Regions from separate parts of the Arthrobacter sp. Sr33 genome, predicted to be linked through region 3. Evidence: predicted binding sites of a transcription regulator. Region 3 holds the regulator's gene; each other region holds the start of a gene.
What was found. The regulator LexA, encoded in region 3, represses DNA repair genes until DNA is damaged. The targets are predictions, from matches to a motif close to TCGAACANNTGTTCGA.
Positions count from the first base shown of each region.

Region 1: uvrA (excinuclease ABC subunit UvrA) is a predicted target of LexA. The motif match lies at 2,008-2,023, and genes of this name have one in related genera.
Region 2: ACX80T_RS12635 (HNH endonuclease signature motif containing protein) is a predicted target of LexA. The motif match lies at 3,064-3,079, and genes of this name have one in related genera.

Region 1 covers NZ_JBTNDD010000002.1:137,012-142,008, reverse strand. The annotation lists gene uvrA (excinuclease ABC subunit UvrA) at 1-1,937, opposite strand, end outside; gene ACX80T_RS03525 (GntR family transcriptional regulator) at 2,068-2,487, opposite strand; gene ACX80T_RS03520 (MBL fold metallo-hydrolase) at 2,600-3,238, shown strand; gene ACX80T_RS03515 (trans-aconitate 2-methyltransferase) at 3,337-4,149, opposite strand; gene ACX80T_RS03510 (DEAD/DEAH box helicase) at 4,199-4,997, shown strand, end outside.
Region 2 covers NZ_JBTNDD010000009.1:48,993-53,989, forward strand. The annotation lists gene ACX80T_RS12620 (AMP-dependent synthetase/ligase) at 1-1,344, opposite strand, end outside; gene ACX80T_RS12625 (ROK family glucokinase) at 1,481-2,596, shown strand; gene ACX80T_RS12630 (hypothetical protein) at 2,717-2,866, shown strand; gene ACX80T_RS12635 (HNH endonuclease signature motif containing protein) at 3,132-4,802, shown strand; gene ACX80T_RS12640 (helix-turn-helix domain-containing protein) at 4,919-4,997, shown strand, end outside.
Region 3 covers NZ_JBTNDD010000005.1:41,269-46,265, forward strand. The annotation lists gene hisB (imidazoleglycerol-phosphate dehydratase HisB) at 1-358, opposite strand, end outside; gene ACX80T_RS08325 (histidinol-phosphate transaminase) at 441-1,550, opposite strand; gene ACX80T_RS08330 (LysM peptidoglycan-binding domain-containing protein) at 1,709-2,083, opposite strand; gene lexA (transcriptional repressor LexA) at 2,554-3,210, shown strand; gene ACX80T_RS08340 (ATP-dependent DNA helicase) at 3,207-4,997, opposite strand, start outside.

The DNA.
Region 1 (4,997 bases), on a different contig from region 3:
GTGAGGACGCCCAGCGGGAAGGCAATGTCAAAGGACGTCAGGTTATGTTCGCGTGCACCGACCACCTTGAGCTGCCGGGACTTGTCGATCTTGCGGCGCTTCTTTGGGATCTCGATCTTCCGCCGACCGGAGAGGTAGTCACCGGTGATGGAACGCTCATTGGTGAGGAGGTCTTCAAGCAGACCGGAGTGGACCACCTCGCCGCCGTGCTCGCCGGCGCCGGGGCCGATGTCGACAATCCAGTCGGCTTCCTGGATGGTGTCCTCGTCATGCTCGACGACGATCAGGGTATTGCCGAGGTTACGGAGGCGGGCGAGCGTCTCGATCAGCCGCCGGTTGTCGCGCTGATGCAGCCCGATTGACGGTTCATCGAGAACGTAGAGTACGCCCACAAGTCCTGAACCGATCTGGGTTGCCAGCCGGATGCGCTGTGCCTCTCCGCCGGACAGGGTCCCGGAGGCGCGTTCGAGGTTCAGGTACTCGAGTCCGACGTCGAGCAGGAACTGCAGCCGGGCCTGGATTTCCTTGAGGACCTGGCTGGCAATCTGGGCTTCACGGCCGGTGAGCACCAGGTTGTTGAGGAAGTCGCTGCAGTCGCGCATTGGCATGGCTGCGACCGACGCAATGGATTTGCCGTTGATCAGGACCGAGAGTGAGGCCGGGTTCAGCCGGGCTCCGCCACACGCGGGGCACGGGATCTGCCGCATGTACTCCTCGTAGCGGTCGCGTGCGTGGTCGGATTCGGTTTCGAGATGCTTGCGGTGGATGTACTGCACAGCGCCTTCGAAGCCGGTGCTGTACTTGCGCTCCCGGCCGAACCTGTTCTTGTACTGCACCACCACCTTGTGGTCCTTGCCGTACAGAGCTGCTTCCCGGGCACGGTCCGGCAACTTGTGCCAGGGCACGTCCATCTTGAAGTTCAGCTCTTTCGAGAGACCCTCAAGCAGCCGGGTCCAGTACTCGAGGGTTGCGGTGCCCAGCGACCAGGGGGCGATGGCGCCTTCCGCCAGACTCAGGTCCGGGTTGGGGACGACCAGCTCTTCGTCAACCTCAAGCTTGGTGCCGATCCCGGTGCAGACGGGGCACGCGCCGAAGGGGTTGTTGAAGGAGAACGAGCGTGGCTCGATCTCATCGATGGCCAGGGGGTGCTCGTTGGGGCAGGCCAGGTGCTCGGAGAACGCCCTGACGCGTTTGCTGTCTTTTTCGGGCAGATCAACGAAATCGGCGAGGACCCGGCCGTCGGCCAGCTTCAGCGCCGTCTCCACCGAGTCGGTGAGCCGCTGGCTAATGCCGTCCTTGACCACCAGCCGGTCGACAATGACTTCGATGGTGTGTTTGTACTGTTTGCCGAGCTTGGGCGGATCGGACAGCTGGACGACGTCGCCGTCGACACGGGCGCGGGCGTAGCCTTTGGCCGTCAACTCCTGGAACAGGTCGACGAACTCTCCCTTGCGGCCTCGCACCACGGGGGCGAGGATCTGGAATCGGGTGCCCTCTTCGAGTTCAAGCAGCTGGTCGACGATCTGCTGCGGGGTCTGCTTGGCGACCGGTTCGCCACAGGTGGGGCAGTGGGGGCGTCCCACGCGGGCCCAGAGGAGGCGCATGTAGTCGTAAATCTCGGTGATGGTGCCGACTGTTGACCGGGGGTTCTTGTTGGTCGACTTCTGATCGATGGACACCGCTGGCGACAGACCCTCAATAAAGTCCACGTCAGGCTTGTCCACCTGACCCAGGAACTGCCTGGCGTAGGCCGACAGGGACTCGACGTAGCGACGCTGACCTTCCGCGAAGATCGTGTCGAACGCGAGGGATGACTTCCCCGACCCTGAGAGACCGGTGAAGACGATCATCGCGTCACGCGGCAGGTCGAGGTCAACGTTGCGCAGGTTGTGCTCGCGTGCTCCCTTGACGATCAGACGCGAAAGATCCTGCGACATTTTGGGATCGGAAAACTCAGATTCGAGCGAAGTTGCAATAGACACCCGTTCACTCTAATTGAAACCGTGTTCGAATACATATTCGATCGGCTGGTTTTCAGCGTGTCGTCGGCGCGTTGGCCCCCGATGTTCACCGACGGCGCAGAGCGGCCCGCAGATAGGCAACGGCCTCGTCCTCGGTGAGGCCGTTGGCCTTGATCACATCCGCGTATTTGTCGGCGGCTGCGGCCGCCCGTTGCCGTGCTTCATCTCCTGCCGCCGCGACAACGGTGCCTGCCCGCGACCGGGTGACCACAATGTTGGCCTGCTCCAGTTCCCGATACGCCCTGGCGACGGTGTTGACTGCTACTCCGAGGTGGCCGGCGAGGGTGCGCACGGGTGGCAGGCGGGTCCCGACGGGAAGCGATCCGTTGTTCGCGGCGTCGAGAATCTGCACGCGGAGTTGTTCGTAGGGTGGCACAGAGCTTGCCTGGTCAATGCGGAGCCAACTGGTGACATCGGAGCTGCCTGTTGCGCCTGGATTCACTGTGGCCTTTCCGCTCTCTGTCACTCGTCACTGTTGTCCGGCCATTTCCCGGGCCGACCGCTGATGCCCATATTGTTCCATGCACCCCTGTGCCCCGAAAGTCTTGCCCATTTACCGGCGTGCCTAGACTGGGTTCATGCATACTCTTCAGGATCTGACCATCCGCTCGATCTCGGTCAGCGAGATGGACAACAACGTTTACCTGCTCACCTCGAAGGCCACGGGCGCACAGGTGCTGATTGACGCCGCCGATGACGCTCCCGCCATCATGGCGCTCCTTGCCGAGGGCGCCGCAGACACCACGGCTGAGCCGAAACTGGCGCTGATCGTCACCACCCATTCGCACTGGGACCATGTTCGGGCGCTGGCCGACGTCGTCGGGCAGACGGGAGCGCGCACTGCGGCCGGCACAGAAGACGTCACCGACATAGCGGTGCCTACGGATGTTCGGCTGGAGCACGGGGATATTGCCACTTTCGAGGGCTTCGACCTCGAAGCCATCAAGTTGCGCGGACACACACCGGGGAGCGTTGCCCTGTTGTACCGCGACCCGCACGGCCCGGCACACTTGTTTACTGGGGATTCGCTGTTCCCCGGCGGCATCGGGAACACCCAGGGCGACGCCGCCCGGTTTGAGTCGTTGCATAACGACGTGTCCGAGCGGATCTTCGACTATCTGCCGGACGACACCGTCTTGCATCCCGGCCATGGGAAGGGCACCACCGTCGGGGCTGAACGCCCGCAGCTTGAGGAATGGCGCGCCCGCGGCTGGTAAAACCGGCCGTCCGGCGGACTCACCGCCGTCGGAACCCACCTTCCCGTCCACCTGTGTGCAGGTGCGTTAACTGGCCCCCGGCTCAGGGCTGGCGGGAACTATCCCGCGGGGTCCTTGCTCCTACTTCGCCCGGTCTTGACGCCGACGGCGAAGATCCGGCGGAAGCCGAAGACTGTCCCCCAAGGTTCCTCGGGGTAGGCTCCACGCAGCAGGGCAGCATACTGTTCGACGAAGGCCGCGGCGTCGTCGTCGGACAGCGCATTCAGTACCGGGCGCAATCCGGTGCCCTTCAGCCACTGCAGCACCGGATCGGGTCCCGTGAGGACGTGCTGGTAGGTGGTCTCCCAGACGTCGGCGGTCATGCCCGCCTCGCTAAGCATCCGCAGGTACTCCTCCGGCTCCGACACGACATCGGTATGCCTCAGCACTCCCCCGAGCTGGTCCCGCCAGGCCCCAGATCCGGCCAGCTCGCGCAGCAAGGTGTGCGCCGGGGATCCGAAGTTGCCAGGAACCTGCAGGGCCAGCCAGGCACCTGGACGAAGCACCCGTGCCCACTTCTGCACCAGCTCGGCCTGACCCGGCACCCACTGCAGGACGGCGTTGGTGACGACGACGTCGACGTCGACGTCGTCTGCGGGTGAGAAGTCTCGGATATCACCAGTCTCGAACCGCAGGTTCGGCGGCGGGTCGGCTTGGTCATTGGCGCGCTGCACCATGTCGGCGGATGAGTCGATGCCCAGCACCCCGGCGTCGGGCCAGCGTTCGGCCAGCAGCCGGGTGAGGTCCCCCGGCCCGCACCCGAGATCGACGACGACGCGAGGCGCCGCATGGTCGACCCGACCGACCAGATCGAGGAACGGCCTGCCCCGGTGGTCAGAGAACAGAGAATACTGGGTGGGATCCCATCGCATTGCTCCAGCGTATCCGGCGGTGAGGCAGCTACGGATAGGCTGGAGTCCTATGAGAATTCAGGAACACCTCCCCGCAGGCACGGATCAGCCCGACGACGTTTACGGCGCCTTCCTCGAGTGGACGACCAGCGAGGGAATGAGCCTGTATCCGGCGCAGGACGAAGCTGTGCTGGAGCTGGTCTCCGGGAACAACGTGATCCTCGCGACGCCCACCGGATCGGGGAAGTCGCTGGTGGCGGTCGCAGCCCATTTCGATGCGATCGCCCGCGGGAAACGCAGCTACTACACGGCGCCGATCAAGGCTCTGGTGTCCGAGAAGTTTTTCGCCCTCTGCGAGACCTTCGGTGCCGAGAATGTCGGGATGATCACCGGTGATTCAGGGGTTAACCAGGACGCACCGATCATCTGCTGCACAGCAGAAATCCTGGCGAACATCGCGCTTCGTGAAGGTGCGCTGGCCGACGTCGGCACCGTCATCATGGACGAGTTCCACTTCTACTCCGACCCGCAGCGCGGCTGGGCGTGGCAGGTTCCCCTCCTTGAACTCCCCCAGGCCCAGTTCCTCCTGATGTCGGCGACCCTCGGCGACATGACCCGTTTCGAGGAGGAGCTGACCGAGCGCACCGGCCGACCCAGCACCACGATCAGCAGCGCCGAACGGCCCATCCCGCTGCACTTCTACTACGTAGAGACCACCGTTCAGGAATCGCTGGAAGAACTCCTCAGTACCCGGCAGGCGCCGGTGTATGTGGTGCACTTCAGCCAGGCCGAAGCGATTGAACGCGCCCAGAACCTGATGAGCGTGAACGTCTGCTCCCGGGAGGAGAAGGACAGGATCGCCGACCTGA
Region 2 (4,997 bases), on a different contig from region 3:
CTCGCCGATATCGCCCGTGCGGAACCAGCCGTCGGCGAAGGCTTCTTCGGTAAGGTCATCGCGCTTGTAGTAGCCGCGCATCACGCAGACGCCCTTGGCGAGGATTTCGCCGTCGTCGGCAATCTTCACTGCGTTGCCGGGAAGCGGCGCCCCGACCATGCCGATCTTGATCTTCTTCGGTGTGCTCACGGTGATTGGTGCCGTGGTCTCGGTGAGGCCGTACCCCTCGAGGACCATCAGGCCAATGCCGTGGAAGAAGTGGCCCAGCCGGTCGCCCAGTGGTGCGCCGCCGGAGACGGCATGCTCCACGCGGCCGCCCATGGCTTCGCGGATCTTGCTGAAGAGGATCCGGTCAAAGACCGCGTGTTTCACCTTGAGCGCCAGCGGTACCTTGCCGGCCTGGTCGGCTTTGGACCATTCGATGGCCACCTTGGCGCCGGCGTGGAAGATCTTGCCCTTGCCGCCGTCCTCGGCTTTGAGCATCGAGTTGTTGTAGACCTTCTCGAACACGCGGGGGACGGCGAGGATGAAGGACGGCTTGTAGCTCTGCAGATCCGGGAGCAGGTTCTTGACATCGGGGGTGTGGGCCACGGTAGCGCCGACAGACACACACAACACGGAGATGAACCGGGCGAATACGTGGGCCAGGGGGAGGAACATGATGGTCTGGGCACCCTCGTGGGCTACCTCGGGGAGGGCTGCCCCGGCGTTCACCGACAGCTCGACGAAGTTCCCGTGCGTCAGTTCGCACCCCTTGGGCTTGCCTGTGGTGCCCGACGTGTAAATGATGGTGGCGACGTCGTCGAGCCCCGCGGTCCGACGGCGGTCTTCCAGCGCTTGATCATCGATGTCGGTACCGGCGCCGCGCAGGGGATCCAGGCCGTTGTTGTCCAGCTGCCACACGTGCTGAACACCGGGGATGTTCGCTGCGGCTGCCGCCTGGCGCACCACGTTCTCATGGCGGGCCGATTCGACGAAGGCAGCGACCGCGCCCGAATCCTCAAGGATCCAGCCCACCTGTGAGGGTGATGAGGTTTCGTAGACGGGTACTGAGATGGCTCCGGCAAACCAGATCGCGAAGTCCACCAGCGACCACTCGTACCGGGTGCGAGCCATGATCGCCACGCGGTCGCCGGCCTGGACGCCGCTGGCCATCAGGCCTTTTGCGAGGAGCTGGACGTCAGCGAGGAATTCAGTCGCCTGGATGTTCTGCCACTCTCCGGCGTTGTCCTTTTTGGAGAACAACGCTGGGTTGGACGGCTTTGCAGCCTGTTTGACAACCAGCTCCGTGATATTACTGTCACGGGGCGTGTCCACCATTACGGGGACGCTGTATTCGCGCACGACTATCTCCTTTGATATCTCCAAAACTTGCTGGATTTCATTAGCCTATAGGTTCAACCGACGTTAATACTCTCCAGTAATGTACGAATCGGTAACGGTAGGGCAACGCCGATGGCAATCCAGCGGAGGACAACCAATGATCAGGCAGACGGACGCCCCGGCAGTGCCCCGGCTGCGGGGTCAGCTCCGCGCCCCCGGTGGCGGGGGTCTGGGTGCCCTACGGCGGCCTGTTGGCTTCACCGCTGGCTACCCAGATTCGCCCACGTTCCTGCGCCGTGGGCTTGCGATCGGGATCGATATTGGTGGGACCAAGGTGGCAGCCGGCGTCGTCGACATCCACGGCAACATCCTCGCCGAATCCCGCAGGGATACGCCCGGACACGATCCGAGGCACGTCGAAGCGATCATCGCCGAGCTGGTAGCCGAGCTGTCGGTCGGCCACCGGATCCGGTCGGTGGGGATCGGCGCCGCTGGCTGGATGGACCTGACCAACGGGACCGTGCTCTTCAGCCCCCATCTGGCGTGGCGCAATGAGCCCCTACGCCACAATCTGGAGCGGATCCTTCGGCGGAGGGTGACCGTGGTCAACGACGCCGACGCCGCCGCGTGGGCCGAATGGCGGTTCGGTGCAGGCCAGGGGGAGAGCCGGTTGGTCTGCATCACCCTGGGCACCGGCATCGGCGGAGCCATGATCATGGACGGCGCCCTGGAGCGGGGACGTTTCGGGGTGGCTGGGGAGTTTGGCCACCAGATCATCGTGCCGCAGGGTCACCGCTGTGAATGCGGAAACCGGGGATGCTGGGAGCAGTACGCCTCAGGCAACGCGTTGGGGCGGGAGGCGCGGGAGCTTGCGACCGCCAACTCCCCGGTAGCCCAGGCATTGTTGAGGGAGGTCGACGGCGACCCGCAGCTCATCACCGGGGCCGTCGTCACCAAGCTGGCGCTGGAAGGAGACCCGGCGAGCCGGGAACTGGTCGACGACGTCGGGCAGTGGCTCGGGCTTGGGCTCGCCAACCTGGCTGCTGCGCTGGACCCGGGAACCTTTGTGGTGGGCGGCGGACTGGGTGCTGCCGGAGATGTGCTGCTGGAACCGGCCCGGCGAGCTTTTGGCCGCAACCTGACGGGTCGAGGGTTCCGCCCGGCTGCGCGGGTGGAAGCTGCAGCGTTGGGGCCTTCTGCCGGGTTGGTGGGGGCGGCGGATCTCTCCAGGTTGAGTCCGCGGTTGAGCCGCGGGCGCGCTGGCCGGAACTAGAACGGGGCTTCTTAGGCGTTCCTGTCCTCCTGAGCGATAAGCGGCAGGCTATTGGTTGCGTTGCGCAACTATGACCGGCTGACACTGCAAGACGCATCGACTCTTTTGAGTGGAACCGCAATGAGCACCGGACGATGGGCACTCTTTGTACTTGCCGGAATACTCCTGATCATCTCGATCATCCGGACGCTGCAGGGGTCTGAGTACCTTTGGGCTACCGGTCTAGCCATGGTGATCACGATGGGAAGTGTCCTTTGGGAACGGCACTAGGACCTAAAGAAGAAAGCCCTGGCCGCCAGCCAAGTCGCGGTGTCCCCAAGTTCGGCTTTATCGGGCCCTGCTTCGCTGAGTACACTGCTGCAACCGGTGGACTCCAGCGGACTCGTGCACCTTGATGCGCTGCATCTCTCGGTGCAGCGGGTGCCCAGGGGGCGGTCCGGTGATGGTTCTGTGGGCCCGAAAATAGTTGAAAAAGTTTTTCGGGTGACCCTGAATCGGCCCCTATTTTGTCAGTGGGCGATGATGGAATAGAGGTATGAAAGGCAGCGACGCTTCTGCTCCCGGATCGGGATTTTCCCCCGAAACCGGCCCCGGTTCTGGCCCCGGTTCTGGCCGCGATTCCGTCTTCGAGAGCGGGTCCGCGAACACTGCTTCGGGGAATGCGGGTGGGTACGGTCCGGGCGGTCCGCTGGGCGGGGAAGCGACCTGGACCGCTCCGACCGGGCCGGGGGCTCCGGTGCCGTTGTCTGGCCAGGTATCGGTCGCGGCGATGGTGACGTTGAACGCGGGGCAGACCGTGAACCTGCTCAAGACGCTCTCAGCGTTGCGGTCCTGGGTCGACGCGCAGGAAGCCAAAGCCCTCACCCACCTTCATGACCTGATGGCCGAGGAACACCCGTGGGCCGAAGACCAGGACCACACTCACGCCCTGGCTGCGTCGGAGATCGGTGCGGCCCTGCGCCTGCCGGAGCGCACCGCTGGTTCCCTGCTTGACCATAGTGAGCTGCTGGTCCGCGATTACCGGGCCACCCTGACCGCGTTGGAGGATGGCAGGTTATCGCGCCGTCACGCGTGGGCGGTGGTCGGGGAAGCGATTGGTATCCCGGATACCGTTCCCGCCGTGATGGCCGCATTCGAGGCCCAGCTCATCGGTCTGGCCTGCAAGACCACGGTGGCGAAGTTTTACCGCCAGGCCCAACGGTTACGTGACATCTTCCACCCCGAATCGATCACCCTGCGGCACCGGAAGGCTCTCCAGGACCGTCGCGTGTATCTGGACCCGGCGCAGGACGGGATGGCCTGGCTCCAAGCCTTCCTGCCCACCGAACAAGCCGCCGGGATCTTCCACCGCGTCGACACCGCAGCCCGTAACCTGCAAGGCCCCGACGAATCCAGGACCCTCACCCAGTTACGCGCCGACGTCCTCGTTGACGTCCTCACCAGCGCCGGACCCACCGGACACATGAGTGAAGCACCCGACCCAGCAGGGCCAGCTGGCCCTGCTGGCCCTGCTGCTGCCGCTGGGACCGAACCTGGTACTGCCGCTGGGGCCGGCCCGGGTGCTGACCGGAGCTGGCCGGGAACAGCGGACCCCGGATCCCGGACGGACAGCGGATCCGGGACGGACAGCGGATCCAGTCAGCGGCGAGAGAGCAACAGCCCCAGTCAGTCGGGGGAGGCCAGCACGTATTGGGGTGTGCAGGCGAAGGTGTTCGTCACCGTCCCGGTGATGACTCTCCTCGGTGGGGACACACCGGGTGAGCTAGAAGGCTATGGGCCGATTGATCCCGAGACGGCACGGAAGCTCGCCGGGCACGCACCATCGTTCACCAGGATCCTCACCCACCCCTTCACCGGGGCCAGGCTCGGCGCTGATGCAACCACGTACCGGGTCCCGCAGGACCTGAAGGATGCGGTCCGGGTTAGGGACGGGACGTGTCGGCATCCGGGATGTAACCGGTTGGCGGTGTTCTGCGAACTCGACCACACCACCCCCTGGTCCCAAGGCGGCAAAACCAGCTACGGGAACTTGGCGGCCCTGTGTAAACGCCACCACATGTTCAAAACCGACGGCTACTGGCACTACCAACAACCCGACCCCGGGACCATCATCGCGATCTCACCACTCGGCGAAACCTACCTCACCCGACCAGACCCACCCCCAGCACCACCAGCACCACCAGCCGAGATCCCCCCGCCCTTCTGAGAGTGCGCCCCCGATTATCTTGGCTGCTTAGAGCACTCCCGGCGGCGTAGACAGCGGCGGACCACAGGCAGCGCCCATCCAGACAGCAGTCGCACTCGACAATGCATACTGCACTGATGATGCATACTGCACTGACAGTGCACTATGCTGCACTTATGGCAAGTAACCCCACTGCGCTTGCGGCAGCAATTGGCA
Region 3 (4,997 bases):
GCCGGCCGGAGATGTCGACGACGGCGTTGGCCAGCGCCTCATCCAGGGGCACCGTCGCTTCGCCGAACCTGCGGATCCCGGCCTTCGTCCCCAGGGCCTCCCGGAGCACCTCGCCGATGGTGATGGCGACATCCTCGACGGTGTGGTGGACATCGATGTGCGTGTCACCGGTGGCTCGGACCGTGAGGTCGATCAGTGAGTGCTTGGCCAGCGCAGTCAGCATGTGGTCGTAGAACGGCACCGAGGTGCTGATCTCCGCGCGTCCGGTGCCGTCAAGATCGAGCTCGACAAACACCGACGACTCGCTGGTGGTCCGTTCCCGGCTCGCAGTGCGTCCGACAGTGGTTTCCACGCTCATGGCTATCCTTCGATTGGTACGTAGCGGATGGGTGACGGTAGGGACAGCACCGGGCGCCGCTTGGAAAGGGTCTATCACCAGTCTAGGAGACGGTCCCCTCCAGCAGGGCACCGAGGGTGTCGAGGAACGCTGTGGTTTCCGTCTCGGTGCCTGCGGTGACCCGGAGGTGACCGGGAATACCGACGTCGCGAATCAGCACTCCCCCGTCGAGCAGGCCCTGCCAGATGCGGTGCGGGTCGTCCAGTCCGCCGAAGAGAACGAAATTGGCGTCCGAGGGCACCGGGGTCAACCCGAGGTGTTGGAGACTGGTCACTATCCGATCGCGTTGCACCTTGATGTTTTCCACGTTGGCAAGCAATCGGTCAGAGTGGGTCAGGGCCGCGTTCGCTGCCGCCTGGGTGATGGCCGAAAGGTGGTACGGCAACCGGACCAGGCGCAGCGCGTCAGCAACCTCGGGGGCCGCCGCCAGGTAACCGAGCCTCGTCCCGGCCATCGCGAAAGCCTTGCTCATGGTGCGTGACACCACAAGACGTTCCCGGCCCGCCAGCAGGCTGAGGGCGCTGACGGTGCCTGCGTGGGCGAACTCGGCATAGGCCTCATCGACGATCACGATTGCCTGCGCGTCGCTGCCCGCCTCATAAACCGCTTCCACCACATCCAGGCCCAGCGCTGAGCCGGTCGGGTTGTTCGGCGAGCACAGGAAGACGAGGTTCGCGCCGGATTCGCGCACTTCGCGGGCCGCGTCGGCGGCGCTGAGCTCGAACCTGTCGTTACCCTGCCCTGCGATATAGCGGGTGCCGGTGCTGCTGGCCAGCAACGGATACATGGAGTAGGTCGGCGGGAAGCCGATGGCTGATCGACCCGGGCCGCCGAAGGCCTGCAGCAGGTGCTGCAGTACCTCGTTGGATCCGTTGGCGGCCCACAGGTTTTCGGGCGTCAGTCCGTGGCCGAGGTAGCGTGCGAGATTGGTCCGGAGTTCGGTGAACTCACGGTCGGGGTAACGGTTCAGCCCCCCGACCTCCCGGCTCACCGCATCAACGATTGCCTGCCGGACATCGTCCGGCACTCCATGGGTATTCTCATTGACGTTCAGGAGGATGGGGACATCCAACTGGGGTGCCCCGTAGGGGTGCTTGCCCCGCAGATCCTCGCGCAGGGGCAACCGGCTCAACCGCTCAAACTGTTCGCTCACCTGTCAAGGTTAAGCGTGGAGTGCTGCAGGTGCAGAATCGGCGGGCCTTCACCCTTCATCAGGATCTTCACCGCGTTCGCAGAAGCTCCGCACCCGGTGGCCGATACTGGCCGACCGGGTTGGAGGGTTCTGGGGGTGCAGTACTGGCTGTCGAGGAGTTACCGGTTGGTGGGGACATCCAGTTGCTGCCCTGCCTGCAGCACTGAGGTGCCCAGGCTGTTCAGTTCAACGATCTCGGAGACGACGATGCGCGGATCGCGGTCCGGAGCGAACTCGGTTGCCAGCTGCCAGATGGTTTCGCCGGCTGCGACGCTGACACTGACGGTCTCGGTCACCTCTCCGCCTTCAGCTGATGCCTTGGCAGGCGAGTTGAAAAATCCTGACAACATCAGAACGGCCGACGCGAGTAGCACGATCGGCAATCCGACCAACAGGAGCCGGCCCCTGCGGGTAAGCCGCAGCTTGGTGGCGCCGCTCGTGGTCGCGTCGCTTTCGGTGGTGGGGAAATTCTGGTGTGTGGTGATGACAGACATGGATACACCTCTCTGTACTCTCGAATCAGTCCATTCGGTCCTGGGGTATGAGCCCGGGACCAACCCTGAAGGTTGAAGGCGGTGTTCGAGCTAAAACCGGCGATTCCTGTTTTGTTCGAACTTATCTTCGAATTACTGCTTGTTTATTTTTAGCACTGATTGACGAACTTTGTCGAGACACGATCGAACAAATGTTTGAAAACGTGTCCTGACTCCCTTACCGTTAGGGCAAGGATGAAGGTTCGGGATCCAGCAGAAACCAGCACATCATCCGCCACTGACAAAATAAGCTCGGCCCCTGGAATCCAGGGATCTGCCGGGGTACATGGATTCTTATCGAAGGGACAGCGACCGTGAAAGAGTCCGACGCACCACTGGATGAACCGGCCTCCGACCTTGCCCCGGCTGACCCCGCCCCGGCCGTCCTGCCAGCCCGTGGCCGCCCGCGTGGGCGCCAGGTGCCCAAGGGCATGACGCCCCGCCAGAAGAAGATCCTTGAGACCATTCAGCGGGCCATCGGCACCAACGGGTATCCGCCCTCCATGCGCGAGATCGGAGACACGGTGGGGCTCGCCAGTCTCTCGAGCGTCACCCATCAGTTGTCGCAGCTCGAGCGGATGGGCTATCTCAGGCGCGATCCGAAGCGCCCCCGCGCCATGGAGATCCTGCTTCCGCTGACCCTCGACCATGATCAGCACAGCGGCGAAGAAGGATCGGGCCAGGGTACGACACCGGACGTCGGCGGCGCGATCGACGCAGCCATGGTTCCGATGGTGGGGCGGATCGCTGCCGGCGGCCCGGTGCTGGCCGACCAGGTAGTGGAAGATGTCATGCCGCTACCCCGCCAGTTGGTGGGACACGGCGATCTCTTCATGTTGCGGGTCTATGGCGATTCGATGATCGACGCCGCCATTTGCGACGGTGACTGGGTAGTGGTCCGGCGCCAGCAGGAAGCACAGAACGGTGACATCGTGGCCGCGCTCCTCGACGACGAGGCGACGGTGAAGACTTTCCGCCAGCGCGACAGTCACACCTGGCTGCTCCCCCAGAACACCCAGTACGAGCCGATCCTGGGAGACCTCGCCACGATTATGGGCAAGGTCGTCTCGGTGATGCGCGCCCTCTAACCCCCGGGCGTGGGTTTTCCTGCCAGCCGCTCCAGGACGCCGACCGCCGTCGTGCGATCGGTGGTGGACCAGAAAGGCGGCAGCGCGGCACGCAGGAATGATCCGTAGCGTGCGTTGGCGAGCCTGGAATCGAGGATCGCCACCACCCCCTTGTCTTCGGCTGCGCGGATGAGGCGTCCGGCGCCCTGAGCGAGGCGGACGGCCGCGTGGGTTGCCGAAACGCTCATGAAACCGTTTCCACCGGCCTTCGCTACGGCTCTCGTCCGCGCTGTCATGAGTGGGTCGTCAGGGCGCGGGAAGGGAATGCGGTCGATGGTCACCAGCCGGCACGACCGGCCTGGCACATCGACGCCCTGCCAGAGTGACATGGTGCCGAAGAGGCACGTGTCCGGCTCATCCGAGAATTGTTTGACCAGCGCCGACATTGACGATTCGCCCTGGCACAGGATCTCGAAGTCGACCCGTGGGCGCAGTGCTTCGGCTGCGTCTTCGGCCGCGCGGCGGGAGGAAAAAAGTCCCAGCGCCCCACCCCGCGATGCTTTCAGCAAGACCTCCAGTTCGTCGAGCTGCTCAGGCGAGGTGCCCCGCTCCGGCTTTGGAAGGTCCTTCGCGACATACAGGACGCCCTGCTTCGGGTAGTCGAAGGGGCTGCCGACGTCGACGCCGGTCCATGACGGCGCCGAGGCGCCCGCGAGACCGAGCGAACCGGCGACTGGACCGAATTCGGCCCCGATGGCGAGCGTTGCCGAGGTCAGGACCACTGTGTGATCGGCGAACAGGCCTTCCCGCAGCTTCCCGGCCACGGACAGTGGCGCGATGTTGATGGTCGCGGGTGCGTCGTCGTCGGGCTGTGAATACCCGGTGCCCGGTGAGAAGGTGCTTGGCCGTGAGGCCCAGAGCACCTCACCGGCCGGTGTCGCCGTCAGAAGCCGCTCGCAGAGTTCGAAGACGGCGAGGACGTGGGACTTCGCCATCTGCCGGCCACCGTCTGCCGGGGTCGGTCCGTCTCCTTTGGCGTCCGACAGGACGGCCCGGCAGGCTTCGCGGACCTGGGTGATCGCCGTTTCCTGCTCCTCGGTGAGTCCGGCAGCCATTAATCCCGTGGGGATCCCGGCGACTGTTGACTCGAAAAAGCGGTTTGCGGAGTCGAGGCCCTCGGTGGCGATTGACAGATGACGGCGGGCCGCCGACGCCGCAGCGGAAATCATCCCCGCCGATAATTGTCCGGACACCGCGCCGGTGACCCGGTCATGCAGTTCGTGGGCTTCGTCGATGACGACGACGTCGTACTCGGGGAGCACCGCCAGCCCCTCGAAGGCACTGATCGCGAGCATTGCATGGTTGGTGATGACGATATCCGCGTCGCCCGCCTTGGCCCTGGCCCGTTCGCTGAAGCATTCCGCCGCGACCGGGCACTTTTGGGCGCCAAGACATTCCATGCTGGTCACGGACACCTGCCGCCACGCCTGCTCGCTCACCCCGGGAGTCAGCTCGTCCCGGTCACCCGTGTCGGTGGTTTCGGCCCACTCCCGGAGCCTGACAACCTCGCGGCCCAGCGGGGTGGCCGGGCCGGCGGAGGGATGCGGTGCGGCGGTGTCCTCGCCGAGGCTGAAGAGCGCGTCGGGTGCCCCCTCTTCGGGGAAGCCTCCGCCCGTTTTGTGCTTGCAGACGTAATTGCCGCGGCCTTTGAGCAGCACCACGTCGACGGGGCGGGGTAGCTTGCCTTTGAGGGCCTTCAGCAGCCGGGGCACGTCGCGACCGACAATCTGGGCCTGCAACGCCAACGT